DNA from 3 places in the Bacillus atrophaeus genome. Region 1 is predicted to be linked to each of the others. Evidence: riboswitches for the same ligand, from Rfam matches in the RefSeq annotation. Region 1 holds a riboswitch; each other region holds the start of a gene.
What was found. A riboswitch is a leader RNA that binds a small molecule or an ion and turns the genes downstream of it on or off. The one in region 1 is predicted to bind thiamine pyrophosphate.
Positions count from the first base shown of each region.

Region 2: it holds a riboswitch for thiamine pyrophosphate, as region 1 does, so the genes downstream of both, AAHT65_RS15105 (acetylornithine deacetylase) here and thiT (energy-coupled thiamine transporter ThiT) in region 1, are expected to answer to the same signal.
Region 3: it holds a riboswitch for thiamine pyrophosphate, as region 1 does, so the genes downstream of both, AAHT65_RS13985 (Ykof family thiamine-binding protein) here and thiT (energy-coupled thiamine transporter ThiT) in region 1, are expected to answer to the same signal.

Region 1 covers NZ_CP154443.1:212,288-217,210, reverse strand. The annotation lists gene AAHT65_RS01255 (processed acidic surface protein) at 147-1,334, shown strand; gene AAHT65_RS01250 (class D sortase) at 1,399-1,983, shown strand; gene thiT (energy-coupled thiamine transporter ThiT) at 2,020-2,598, opposite strand; TPP riboswitch at 2,697-2,798, opposite strand; rRNA gene AAHT65_RS01240 (16S ribosomal RNA) at 3,503-4,923, shown strand, end outside.
Region 2 covers NZ_CP154443.1:2,959,897-2,964,819, forward strand. The annotation lists gene sigG (RNA polymerase sporulation sigma factor SigG) at 1-494, shown strand, start outside; gene AAHT65_RS15100 (ABC transporter ATP-binding protein) at 655-1,449, shown strand; TPP riboswitch at 1,460-1,565, shown strand; gene AAHT65_RS15105 (acetylornithine deacetylase) at 1,653-2,936, shown strand; gene AAHT65_RS15110 (YlmC/YmxH family sporulation protein) at 3,013-3,258, shown strand; gene pgeF (peptidoglycan editing factor PgeF) at 3,423-4,259, shown strand; gene AAHT65_RS15120 (YggS family pyridoxal phosphate-dependent enzyme) at 4,266-4,923, shown strand, end outside.
Region 3 covers NZ_CP154443.1:2,746,368-2,751,290, forward strand. The annotation lists gene AAHT65_RS13975 (energy-coupling factor transporter ATPase) at 1-1,534, opposite strand, end outside; gene AAHT65_RS13980 (ECF transporter S component) at 1,521-2,120, opposite strand; gene AAHT65_RS13985 (Ykof family thiamine-binding protein) at 2,101-2,715, opposite strand; TPP riboswitch at 2,813-2,924, opposite strand; gene AAHT65_RS13990 (response regulator transcription factor) at 3,027-3,704, shown strand; gene AAHT65_RS13995 (ATP-binding protein) at 3,708-4,923, shown strand, end outside.

The sequences.
Region 1 (4,923 bases):
AATAACCTTGAAATAAAGAAACAGCAGGTAAAAAAGACTTGCTGTTTCTTTATTTTCTCTAATCATATATTTTACGGAATAATACCTATTATTTTTAAGGAATTCCAGTATAATCTATTTGTATAGTAAAAAAGGGGGTCATATACATGACTAAAAAATTAATGTGCGTGATTATCTGCCTGCTGATCATCGCCCCGGCGATGCAAGTATCAGCGGCACCAAAGCAAGAAGAGCTTCAAAGCTATCTAAAAGAAATAGGAATGACAAAAACAGAATTGCAAACCTATTTAAAAGAAAATTATGATGAAGATTTGAATGACTTTACATCCGCCGCTGAATTGCGGGAGTATCTGGGAGAGAGGCTGACGGATAAAGCGCTCGCCGCTTACTTAAAAGAATACGGCATGAGCAAGAAAGAAGCGGAGCACCAGCTGTTTGTGTTCGGTTTTCTTCAAAAAAGCCAAGCCATTCAGGATGTGTATGTATTTGCCGATGACTTTGTCAGCGCACTTGATTACATAACAAGCTACACACCGCTGACTGACAAAAATTTTGCAGCCCTGCTGAAAAAATACGGACTGACTAAAAGTGAATACGCAAAGATGTTCCCTGGTGATGAAGATATCAGGTTATATACAGATTCAATAGAGGATGCAGAAGAGTATCTATCCGCAGCATTAGAAGAGAAGCAAGCGGAAGAACAATTTATGAAACTGTTCAGCCAAATCGGCATCGACCAAAATGAATTGGAGAATCTCTATCAGCATATGTCCGCTTTGGAGAAAAAAGATCCTCAGTTTTCGGACAAGCTATTAGCTTTATCAGACCGCCTGCTTGATTTGCCAAGTTTTACGAGCATCAGTGAACTATCTGCCGGCGAAATTGCGGAACTGCTCGATGTGATGAACGATTTTCAAGACACTTTTCAAGTGAAAACGAAATTTTATCTCATTAATGGAAACAGCAAAAAAGAACTTACAGCCCGGAGCCTGTTGTCTGTCAACCCGGTCCAAGGGTCCAAGCTTCTGGTTGAACTATATGACTGGAACGGAAAATTCCTGCTTGACGCTATTTTTACGGCGGACATGGTAGACTCTGAAACAGCACATCAAACCGGGAGCGATATCCGAAAAGCAGAACAGATTGTAAAAGAGAGCAAAACGTCAACAAAGCCTAAAAAAACCAGCGCCGCACAGGTGGAAAAAACGGTAAAAGGCGCCAAGCTCCCTAAAACAGCAGGCCATTATGCGGAATGGTCTATGTTTGGGCTTTTATTGCTAGCCGGCGGACTGCTTATGATAAGAAAACTTCGTAAAACAGCATCATTGAAGTAAAAGAAATGAGTGACCGCACATTAAACGTTTTAAACAATCTAACAAACGAAAAACAGTCTTTATTTTGTCCATATGCCTAATAGCCGGAGGTCTATATATTACTTCCACAAATGCATGGAAGCTATTACAAGGTTACGCGCTGTTTCAATTCGGCCAGTTCAAAGAGCAAACAGCAAATGAAAAAAATGCTTCAGGCACCGCTAAGGCGGCAGAACCAAAAACAAAAGCTAAAGAAATTAACGAAACCTTTCAAACGGGAGAAAAAATCGGCGATTTGGTCATACCGAAGATAGGCGCCGAATTGCCGATTTACCATGGAACGGATGAGGACGAGCTTGTAAAAGGAGTAGGGCATTATGCAGGCTCCGTCTTGCCGGGTGAAAATGATAATTCGGTCCTTGCCGGCCACCGTGATACTGTATTCAGAAAGCTGGGCGAAGTTGGAAAAGGGGATAAGTTAATCGTAAAAGCATCCTACGGCACATTCACTTATAAAGTCAAAAAGGTGCGAATTGTAGATTCAGATGATCGAACAATCATTGTACCTAAGCCGCGTGCCACGCTCACATTATCGACTTGTTATCCCTTTGACTTTATCGGCTCTGCTCCGGAAAGATATGTACTGGTTGCGAATCTAGAGGAAACATAAAAAACCAGCGGAATGATTCCGCTGGTTTTTGCAATGTTAAGCCTTCTCTGTCTGTAAAAGACGCGGAGCTGTGATAAATAATAAACAGAGCACAACAGCGCATATTATGAAAGAAGGCACCATATAGGTTGCATTATAGCTTAAAGAATAAATCCATACCGGAGTGCCTTTAGGGGCAAAACTGCCAAAAAACACCGCGCCGGAAATGACATGGGCGGCATAGCGTAAAAAACTCCCGATAAAAACAGCGATAATGACAGAAGCAATCAATTTCCCTTTTTCTTTTGAAACAGCGGCTTTATAAACAACAGAAGCAAATAATCCGCTAATTCCTATGACAGCGAAAGCGACAAGATAGTCGAGCAGAAGCTGAACAGGATGCTGGGCGAACAGATTACCGATAGCAATCTGCACAAGACCGGTCAGAAGTCCGGAAGTAAGGCCAGCTTTTACTCCCCACCGGAACGAAATCAAAAAGATGGGTATCATCATAATGGAGATCGATCCGCCTTGAGGCATCCGGAGAAACATCCCGGAAATAATGTCTAATATGACTGCAGCCCCTGTCATGATTGCAATTTCAATAAGGCGTACCAGTTGTTTTGATTGATTCATAAAAATTCCCCTTCCATTAGACAATCCATAAGGACAAACAAAAAAGCAGTGCGGGAAGGATGGGGAAAGTTCCACGCACTGCTTTACGTTCTGCAATTCATTTGGCTTTGCCACATCCCTACGCCAGCGTTAACTAACAGGTTCAAAGGGTCAGAACGAAACCGTTCACTCTCAGCTTTAATGCTCCCCTTGCGGTCATCAAGTATTTAGTTCATTTCTACTATACAAGAAAATAAAAGAAACAACAAGATAACATGTAAGTGATTAAAACAGCAGCATATACAGTTCGGTCCATTGAAGCATAAGCTTATAACGGTCTCTCTAAAAATCTAAATTTAGTTTACTCTTCATATAGAAGAAAATATTCAAAGGGGTAGTTGTAAGGTGAATTCAAATGAGTCCAAAAGAGATGACACACTGTAAACAGGTGTGCCAGTTTTTACGCACTTAACACTAATACTGAGCACTGAAGTATGCGGTGTTCAATTAGTATTCAATCAATCAGTCCCTGAGATTAAAAGAGTTTAGAGGAATAAATAGAATTGCCTTATTTATGTTTCTGATTTTATTCTAGATTTTTTTAAAAAAACTATTGCAATAAATGTTTCAGAATGATATATTATTATTCGTCGCTGATAAACAACAGTGACACAACAACAAGCTTCAAAAAAAATCAAAAAAAGTTATTGACATAAAAGAAGCTGAATGGTATAGTAATAAAGCTGCTTCAAACGAGGCGGACAAGATGATCTTTGAAAACTAAACAAGACAAAACGTACCTGTTAATTCAAAGTTTTAACATAAAAATCGCACAGCGATGTGCGTAGTCAGTCAAACTAAGGCCTGCACGATGCAGGTCACGCGGATGTTACCACAGGATGTGGCGAACTTAATCTGCGATCCATTATCGGAGAGTTTGATCCTGGCTCAGGACGAACGCTGGCGGCGTGCCTAATACATGCAAGTCGAGCGGACAGATGGGAGCTTGCTCCCTGATGTTAGCGGCGGACGGGTGAGTAACACGTGGGTAACCTGCCTGTAAGACTGGGATAACTCCGGGAAACCGGGGCTAATACCGGATGCTTGTTTGAACCGCATGGTTCAAACATAAAAGGTGGCTTCGGCTACCACTTACAGATGGACCCGCGGCGCATTAGCTAGTTGGTGAGGTAATGGCTCACCAAGGCAACGATGCGTAGCCGACCTGAGAGGGTGATCGGCCACACTGGGACTGAGACACGGCCCAGACTCCTACGGGAGGCAGCAGTAGGGAATCTTCCGCAATGGACGAAAGTCTGACGGAGCAACGCCGCGTGAGTGATGAAGGTTTTCGGATCGTAAAGCTCTGTTGTTAGGGAAGAACAAGTGCCGTTCAAATAGGGCGGCACCTTGACGGTACCTAACCAGAAAGCCACGGCTAACTACGTGCCAGCAGCCGCGGTAATACGTAGGTGGCAAGCGTTGTCCGGAATTATTGGGCGTAAAGGGCTCGCAGGCGGTTTCTTAAGTCTGATGTGAAAGCCCCCGGCTCAACCGGGGAGGGTCATTGGAAACTGGGGAACTTGAGTGCAGAAGAGGAGAGTGGAATTCCACGTGTAGCGGTGAAATGCGTAGAGATGTGGAGGAACACCAGTGGCGAAGGCGACTCTCTGGTCTGTAACTGACGCTGAGGAGCGAAAGCGTGGGGAGCGAACAGGATTAGATACCCTGGTAGTCCACGCCGTAAACGATGAGTGCTAAGTGTTAGGGGGTTTCCGCCCCTTAGTGCTGCAGCTAACGCATTAAGCACTCCGCCTGGGGAGTACGGTCGCAAGACTGAAACTCAAAGGAATTGACGGGGGCCCGCACAAGCGGTGGAGCATGTGGTTTAATTCGAAGCAACGCGAAGAACCTTACCAGGTCTTGACATCCTCTGACACCCCTAGAGATAGGGCTTCCCCTTCGGGGGCAGAGTGACAGGTGGTGCATGGTTGTCGTCAGCTCGTGTCGTGAGATGTTGGGTTAAGTCCCGCAACGAGCGCAACCCTTGATCTTAGTTGCCAGCATTCAGTTGGGCACTCTAAGGTGACTGCCGGTGACAAACCGGAGGAAGGTGGGGATGACGTCAAATCATCATGCCCCTTATGACCTGGGCTACACACGTGCTACAATGGACAGAACAAAGGGCAGCGAGACCGCGAGGTTAAGCCAATCCCACAAATCTGTTCTCAGTTCGGATCGCAGTCTGCAACTCGACTGCGTGAAGCTGGAATCGCTAGTAATCGCGGATCAGCATGCCGCGGTGAATACGTTCCCGGGCCTTGTACACACCGCCCGTCACACCAC
Region 2 (4,923 bases), 1.5 Mb from region 1:
CGATGATTATCGGAGAAATCCGCAGGTATTTACGCGATAACAACCCGATACGCGTCTCTCGGTCGCTGCGGGATATCGCATACAAGGCGCTTCAGGTAAGAGAACGGTTGATCAGTGAGACAAGCAAGGAGCCGACAGCAGAGGATATCGCCAAAGTCCTTGAAGTACCGCATGAAGAAATTGTGTTTGCGCTGGATGCCATCCAAGATCCGGTTTCTCTCTTTGAACCGATATATAATGACGGCGGGGATCCTATTTATGTCATGGACCAAATCAGTGACGAGCGCAATAAAGATACACAATGGATTGAAGAACTCGCTTTAAAAGAAGGCATGAGAAGACTGAACGACAGGGAAAAAATGATTTTAAGAAAACGTTTCTTCCAAGGGAAAACACAAATGGAAGTGGCAGAAGAAATCGGCATTTCCCAAGCGCAGGTTTCGAGGCTTGAAAAGGCGGCAATCAAACAAATGAATAAGAACATTCATCAATAATGGGCATGATGAAGCCTTTAAAGCAAACCCTTGCTTTAAAGGCTTTTTATATTGGGGAGCGCAGGCAGTTTACGTTTCGGAAAAAGTAAGGTATCCTAGTTCGTACAAAGTTTTATGAAAATTGAAACAGTTCAGCGGATTTATGAAAAGGAGGGCCATAATGATTTTACAGCTTGACCGCGTGTCGTTAAAACGAAGCGGGAAATGGATTCTAAAAGATATAGACTGGAAAGTGCAGCAAAACGAAAATTGGGTGCTTTACGGCTTAAACGGCGCGGGGAAAACGGCGCTCTTAAATATGCTTTGTTCTTATTATTTTCCCACTTCTGGAGATATGCAGGTGCTAGGGCATGAGTTTGGGAAAACTGAGCTTGGTGATAAGCTCAGACGGAAAATCGGACTGGTGTCTGCCGGCCTTCAGCAAAAATTGTACCCTGCAGATTCAGCATTTGAAATTGCGCTTAGCGGGGCGTATGCTTCAATTGGCTTATATGAAACACCGAGTAAAGAAATCAGAGAAAAAGCTATCAATCTTTTAAAAGATTTGGGAGCCATCAGCTATGCGGACCGCCGTTACGAAACGCTCTCTCAAGGAGAAAAACAAAGGGCGCTGATCGCGAGAGCGCTCATGGCGGACCCTGAACTGTTAATATTGGACGAACCGGTTACAGGCCTTGATTTTATGGCGCGGGAAAACCTGTTAGACACGATTACATACATCGCAGGAAAAGAAAATGCTCCGTCGATTCTGTATGTGACTCATCATGCTGAAGAAATTTTGCCTGTATTCGATAAAGCCCTTCTATTAAAAGAAGGAGAGGTATTTGCAGCAGGCGATATAAAGGAAATGCTTTCTGACGATTTACTTTCATCATTTTTCGATATGCCGATCGACGTATTATGGAATAATGGCCGTCCGTTTTTAACAAGAGCCAAACAAACCACAAATGCCTGATAATTAAATATGTTCATCCTAGGGGTGCTTATCTTTGAGCTGAGAGAGACGTGTGTCTCAACCCTGATTGACCTGATCTGGATCATGCCAGCGGAGGGAAGCGGTGAAAAAAAGCGGAGTACGCAGCACGTCTGCGCTCCGCTGCTTTCATGAGCCGTTTCATATACAATGAAGCGGTTTTTTATATGACAAAAAAGGAGCGAATGACATTGAATAAACAAATAGATGCTTTATTGCAAAAGGCTGAGGAACAAAAGAATGAACTGATTAAGCTTGCGAAAACATTAATTTCTTTTCAAACACCGGCGCCGCCGGCCAGAAACACAGACAAAATTCAATCATGGATTGCCGGGTTCTTGAGAGAAATGGGCTTTTCAATTGACAAGTGGGAGGTTTATCCGGGAGACCCCAATGTAGTGGGAGTTTTAAAAGGAACAGATTCAGACAGCCATCAAAGCTTAATTATTAACGGGCATGTGGATGTGGCTGAGGTGGATGAAGAAGGCTGGGAGCATGACCCGTTTCATTTTGTTGAAAAAAACGGCTGTTTGATCGGCAGAGGTGCAGCTGATATGAAAGGCGGGATGGCGAGTGTGCTTTTCGCTTTGAAATTGATTCGTGAAGCGGGGATTGATCTGCCGGGAGATGTGATTTTACAATCTGTCATCGGTGAAGAAGTAGGAGAGGCCGGAACTCTGGAGTGCTGCAAACGAGGTTACCGCGCCGACTTTGCCGTTGTTGCTGATACAAGCGATCTGCATATTCAAGGACAAGGCGGCGTCATCACGGGCTGGATCGAATTGAAAAGCCGCCAGACCTTCCATGACGGCACAAGGCGGAACATGATTCATGCGGGCGGAGGAACCTTTGGGGCAAGCGCGATCGAAAAAATGGCTAAAATCATACACGGGCTTGGCGAGCTGGAGCGCCACTGGGCGATTATGAAAAGCTATCCCGGCTTTAAGGCCGGCACGAACACGATCAATCCGGCTGTAATAGAAGGCGGAAGACACGCTGCTTTTATCGCGGATGAATGCCGTTTATGGATTACCGTGCATTTTTATCCGAATGAAACACATGAGGAAGTAGCTGCGGAGATAGAGGATCATATTAATCGATTGAGTGATAGTGATGTGTGGCTGAGAGAAAATCGACCTGTCTTTACGTGGGGCGGCTCTTCTATGATAGAAGACAGAGGAGAAATTTTTCCCGCTCTTGAAGTTGACCCGCACCATCCTGCTGTTTCAGAGCTTACAGCTTCACACCGTCATATTAAACAAACAAATCCGGTTATAGATGTTTCCCAGTCAGTAACAGACGGCGGCTGGCTTTACAACGCAGGAATTCCGAGTGTCATTTACGGTCCCGGAGATTTGCACAATGCCCATGCCGTAAATGAAGAAGTCTCAATTGAGCAGCTCGTTGATTATACGAAGATTATGCTCAGCTTTATTATCAAATGGTGCAGCACCCGCAAAGAACAATGAAATTTACACATGCTTGACAAGGTTCAGCCATCCCGTTCATATAATAAGAAAAAGAACGGACAAAGGACGTGATGGAATGATCAGCATTTCTGAATTTCAAGTAAAGGATGTTGTGAATGTATCTAACGGCAAAAAATTAGGAAGCATCGGTGACATCGACATAAACGTCACCACTGGAAAAATTCAAGCCATCATTCTCGGCGGAAATGGAAAAGTTCTTGGTTTTTTCGGAAAAGAAGAGGAAATGATCATTCCTTGGCGAAATATAGTTAAAATCGGGGAAGATGTCATCCTGGTTCGTTTGAGTGAACCGAAAGACTGAACGCTTTTGCGGCGCTTTTTCTGTTAAATGCCGGAAAACCCGCTTCCTTCCGGCACATTTATTCATTAAATTTGAAAAACGCCGCTAAACGAATGCATAAAGATGTGGTAAAATAAGTGGGAAATTACACATTTCAATAATGTTTGTCGAAAGGTTGGATCATCATGAATACATACCACCCATTCAGTCTCACCACCCCCTCGACACTCATGATACAAGACTGGAATCAAACGAATCAAAAAAACGCAAAGATCATTGCCGGATTTACTACGAAAAACGGCGGTGTCAGCAAGCCGCCTTTTGAATCGTTAAATACAGGATTGCATGTTCATGACAAAGATGCAGATGTTGTTGAAAACCGAAAAAAAATCGCCGGGTTGTTTGATACTGATTTACAATCATGGGTATTTGCCGATCAGACACATGAACATCATGTCCGAAAAGTGACGCATGAAGACGGCGGAAAAGGGGCTCGCGAGTACTCATCCGCTTTTAAAGCAACGGACGGGCTCTATACATGCGAAAAGAATGTATTTATGGCCTTATGCTTTGCCGATTGTGTGCCTCTGTTTTTTTATGACCCGGTCAGATTGCTTGTCGGGATCGCCCATGCCGGGTGGAAAGGGACTGTGAAACAGATCGGCCGGGAAATGGTCAAACGCTGGACAGATGAGGAAGGCTCCCGGTTATCGGATATACAGGCTGTCATCGGCCCGTCTATCAGCGCCGGCTGTTATACGGTTGATGACCGTGTCATCACTGAAGTCAACGCGCTCCCTTTTTCCGCGGAACACGCCGTGAATGAGACGGGACCGGGGCAGTACCAACTCGATTTGAAGGAATTAAACAGACTGATTCTTATAGAAAGCGGCATCAGTAATGAAAATATTTCAGTGAGCGGGTTATGCACCGAAAAAGAACACCCGCTGTTCTTTTCTCACCGCCGGGATCAGGGAAAAACGGGACGGATGATGTCCTTTATCGGAATGAAGGAGGCATAAAAGATCTTGCGTGTAATCGACAATTTACGACATATAAACGAACGAATAAACGAAGCATGTAACAGATCGGGCCGCTGCTCCGATGAAGTTACAATTATCGCAGTCACTAAATATGTGTCAGCTGAAAGAGCGCAGGAAGCGGTGGATGCAGGCATTTCAAGCCTGGGCGAAAACCGTGATGCCGAACTGCTTCGCAAGCAGGATATTGTAAAAGGTAATCCGGATTGGCATTTTATCGGCAGCCTTCAGTCAAGGAAGGTGAAAGCTGTCGTCAATAACGTGTCACATATTCATTCCTTAGACAGACTGTCATTAGCTAATGAAATTGAAAAACGCGCAACAGGGCCTGTACGCTGTTTTGTGCAGGTCAATACGTCGCTTGAACCGTCCAAGCACGGAATGAAACAAGAAGAAGTCATCCCTCTGGTTCAGGAGCTGGCCGGCTTTGAACATATCATCGTGGACGGTTTGATGACAATGGCTCCGCTGACTGAGGATACAGAAAAGATTAGAAGCTGCTTTCGGGGGCTTCGCGAACTCCGCGACCAAGTTCAAAAGCTTAAACAGCCGAATGCTCCGTGTACGGAACTGTCGATGGGCATGTCAAATGATTTTGAAATTGCCATAGAAGAAGGCGCGACTTATATTAGAATCGGCTCATCGT
Region 3 (4,923 bases), 1.7 Mb from region 1:
CTGAAAATAACGGCGCCGGAGCACCTTGATAAACCAATTTTGTGTCGTGAAGCACAAGAACGTTGTCGGCAAAAGCTGAGACAAGTTCCATATCATGTGTGATCATCAAAACAGCTGTTCCGGCCGCCTGGATGCTTTCAATCAGCTCCATACATTCCGCAGCGGTTTTCGCGTCTTGCCCGAAGGTCGGCTCATCCAAAAGTAAAATCTTCAGATCGTGCATCATCATAGTGGCGACGCTCAGCCGCCGTTTTTGTCCCTGGCTTAAAGCGAAGGGGTGATGGGTGAGAACATGGTCAAGGCCGAAACGCCGCAAAAGATCATGCGCTTTTTCGCCTGCGCCCTTATGGTGTTCATGTCCGAAGACCAGCTCGCCAAATACCGTATCAGAGACAAACTGATGCTCGGGGTTTTGAAAAACAAATCCCATCTGCCTTCGCAGCTCGTTTTCAGAAAAAGAATGAAGCGATTTGCCGAACAGGCGAATTTCGCCGCTTTTCGGTTTATAGAGCCGTGCGAGTACTGATAAAAGCGTTGATTTTCCCGTCCCGTTCTGTCCGACGACAGCCGTCAATGATCCCGCGCGAAGCGAAAAGCTGATGTCTGAGAAGATCACCCGCTGCCCTCTTGAAAACGAAAGCCTGTTTACCTCTAACACATCCTCAGTCAGAGGGAGATTCTTGCCTTCTTTGAAAGCGGGAACCGGCTGTGTAAACAGCATCTCTTTTGACAAAGTAAATGGTGCGCTCAAGTTTTCCTGCATGGCTGCGACATGAGGAATGGCAACGCCGATCTTTTTCAGTTCTTCTGAACGGAATTGAAAGATATCCGGTGTTTCACCATCCATCACTTTCTGTCCCGATGCGTCAAGCACAATTGTCCGTTCCACCCAAGGGGCCCACTCGTCAAGCTGGTGTTCAATGACGAGAAGCCCGAAGCCCTTTTCCTCCTGCAGCTCCTTTATCATGTGAACAAAGCTGCGTGCTGAATGAGGATCAAGAAGAGAAGTCGGTTCGTCCAGAATAATAAGATCAGGCTCCATCGCCAAAATACAAGCCAGCGCGACTTTCTGCTTTGTTCCCCCGGACAGGGCTGAGATAGTTTGATTCTTCAAGCCGGTTAAATCGAGTTTTACTAATACATCATCGATTCTCTCTTTCATTTCTTCCTTGGGCATTTGCAGGTTTTCCAACCCAAAAGCGATTTCATCTTCAACCGTGAGCATGCAAAACTGCTGGTCTGGATCTTGAAAGACCACTCCGATATGTAAAGAGGGCTTTTCAGAAGCTTGAAAATCTTCAATATTTTTTTGGAAAAGTGAGATGCGCCCAGTCTGCGCCGCATCACAAGCTTCTGGGTAAAGGCCATTTATACAGAGGGCCAGCGAGCTTTTGCCGCATCCGCTAGGCCCGAGCAATAGTGCCCGTTCTCCCTTTTGAAGCTGAAACGTCAAGTCTTTAAAAATCGGCTTTTCATCTTCTTCGTAGGAAAAAGTCAGGCGGTCGATGCTGAGGAGCTCATTAGAACCCTGCATGCTGGGACACCTGTTTCCGTTTCTTCTTGAGTTCCTTTCCGAGCGCCATGCCGTTTAATACGCCGGTATAGGCGAGTGAGTCACTGATAACTTTTCCGAGAAGGCCTGCAAGAAGCGCTCCGGAAAACAGACGAATGATGAGCATGAGCAGCAAGTAGCCCGGCGACAGTGCAGCATATCCGGCCACGAATAAGTCATAAATAAAGCTTGTCACTGACGAGCCCATCCCGGCAAGAAGGACAATAGGGAGAGAATACACTCTCCAGCGCGCGGCAAAAAAGACCGCTTCAGCCCCGAGGCCTTGAACAAGTCCCACCACAATCACCATCGGACCTGACGGATTGCCGAGCAGGCATTCAACAAACGCGGCAATGGTTTCTGAAATGAGCGCCGCGCCGGGTTTTCTGATGATATAAGCGGCAATAATAGATACGATAAACCAGATGCCGTAAATCGGTTCATAGCCCATCGGACCGAAAAAACCTGCAAGCACATTTCCGAAATGCGTAAATAATAAATAAATAACGGCAAATACAACACTGATTACAGACATAACAACAATTTCTCTAACCTTCCAGCTTTTCATTTGATCCCTGCTTTCTTGACGGACTGTTTGCCGAGAAGTTCACAGTCATCGTCACATGATTTGTTTTTTCTTCTGCGAGCCGGAATGCGGCCTCCAATGTGCGGAACACATCGTGAGCGTCTCCGTCAAGCTCGCTTGCATAATGCACACCCTGCACAAAAGTGCCTTGCGCTTTAGCGATATCGACCGCTTCTGAAATGATGCCCATATAATCCAGTTCATTCATCGGATAGAGCGCAAACTGACAAGGGGCCTCCGCTCGGATCTCACGGGTATTTTCGTCATTCAATCTTTTGCCATCTTCAAAAAGAAACGAATCACCCTGTGTATCACCCGGGCAGCCGATAGAAAAGGTTCCGTTCATGACGATGTGCTTTCCGCTTTTGGCTGCGTGAAGGTATACAGCTTTGGCGGCGTCAAATACATGATCCATTTTCCCGCGAAAGCATGTGCTGATATGATCTGTCTTCTTCCAAACCTTTGATGTATCGGTTTCCTTCAGCGCCGACATGATCACATTGATAAAATCATCTGTCATCGGGTATAAAGAAAATCGAAAACCGGCGATTCTGCTTGTGCCGCATACGTTGTTCATTTCTCCGACCTCCTGGTTGTTTTTTGGGAAAATAAAAAACTGCATATCCATAGGGAATATGCAGTCATAGAACGGAAGACGCAAAAAAAGGCGTCGTATCGGTCATCCTGCACTTCCCCACGCTGGTATTATCCAGATCGGGTTATAAGGGATCAAAACGCGTGTTGCCGCGTTTTATCTCAGCCAAAATAGCACCCCTAGTGCTTTCCATATACAATTTTTTATTTTGAGATCATCATAGATGATAAGATAGGATTTGTAAACAGGGATGATCATTTTTTTCATATAGAGCAAGGAAAGGGTGATAGGATGTGGAAAAAGGGCACATTTTAATTGTGGAAGACGAAGAAAAAATCGCAAGAGTGCTTCAGCTGGAATTAGAATATGAAGGATATAAGGCCACTATTAAAGAAACCGGCACTGAGGGTCTGCACGCTGCATTAGAAGAAAAGTTCGCCTTGGTTCTGCTTGATGTCATGCTGCCCGGTCTCAGCGGTCTTGAAGTGCTCCGCCGATTGCGGAAAACAGACATGCATACGCCTGTTATTTTATTAACCGCGAGAGACAGTATACCTGATAAGGTAACGGGCTTGGACATCGGAGCAAATGATTACGTAACCAAGCCGTTTGAAATTGAAGAGCTTTTGGCAAGAATCAGGGCGGCGCTCCGGCAAAACGGATCAGATCCCGGCACATTTTTATCACTTGGTGATCTGCAAGTGAATGAAAAAACGCGTGAGGTCAAACGGGCGGATCAAGAGGTTGAATTAACGCCGCGCGAATTCGATCTGCTCGTATTTATGCTGAAGCATCCGCAGCAGGTGCTCACGCGTGAACAAATTCTTACTTCCGTGTGGGGGTTTGATTATTTGGGAGATACAAATGTAGTAGATGTGTACATACGCTATATTAGAAAAAAGCTGGACTACCCATACGAAAAACAGCTGATCCACACAGTCCGCGGGGTCGGATATGCAATCAAGGAGTAGACGATGAATCTAAAGACCAAAATCCACCTGTATACGTCTTTATCGCTTTTCATATTGCTGATATTGATTCATACGGCAGTGTATCTTATTTTTTCATCTGCCTTGACGTCAAAAGATGCGTCAAGGTTAGCCGAAGAAACGGCCAATATTGCAGAAGCTCTCCATACCGCTGAATCAGAAGGGGTGGCCCTTGAGGATATGCTCCAGGCATACCTTCCGGCTAACGGGATGGTCAGAGTTGTTGATAAAGACAAAAAGGCCGTTATCATAGTGACAAAAGACAAAGCATACAAGAATTTTCCGAAAGTGTTTCATAGCGGGCAGACCGAAGAAGTGACAAAGCAGAATGGCAGGCTGTACGCCGTCGCGGCTGTACCGGTCATTTGGTCAGATGGCGAAGTCGTCTCGCTTCAGCTCATTGAAAGAGAGGAGCACACGGAAGAGAGCCTGCTGCTTTTGCGGATTATTTTAATCACGGCAAGCGCAGCGGTATGCATCGCTTCGTACTTTGCTGGCAGTCTGCTGGCCCGGCGCATTGTCAATCCAATCAGAAAACTGATAAAGACGATGAAAGATATCCAAAGAGAAAAAACCTTCAAAACGATTTCGCTTAAGGGACAGTCACACGATGAATTATACCAAATGGGGCTTACATTTAATCAAATGGCGGAGATGCTGAAAGAGCATTATGAAAAACAGCAGCAGTTCGTTCAGGATGCTTCGCATGAGCTGAAAACCCCTATCACCGTTATCGAAAGCTACAGCAGCCTAATCAAAAGGTGGGGAGCGCAAAAACCGGAGGTGCTAAAAGAATCGGTCGAGGCGATTCACTCTGAAGCCATAAAAATGACAAAACTGACGGATCAGCTTCTCACCCTTGCCAAATACCAGAAAGACATGAAGCTGGATGTGAAAACGATAGACATCATCGATTTGGCCCGTTCTGTTATTCAAACCTTACAAAGCGTCTATGGGCGGGATATGATGCTGGAAACCGAATGGGAAAGTTTATATGTGACAGCGGACGAACAACGCATGAAACAGCTGCTGACCATTTTACTCGATAATGCCATCAAATACAGTTCAGAGCCTATTAAAGTTTTGGCCGGGAAAAACCAAGGCCTCCCTTTTCTTATTGTTCAGGATCACGGCATAGGCATACAAAAGCAGCATATCGAACATCTCTTTGAACGGTTCTACAGAGCCGATGAAGCACGAA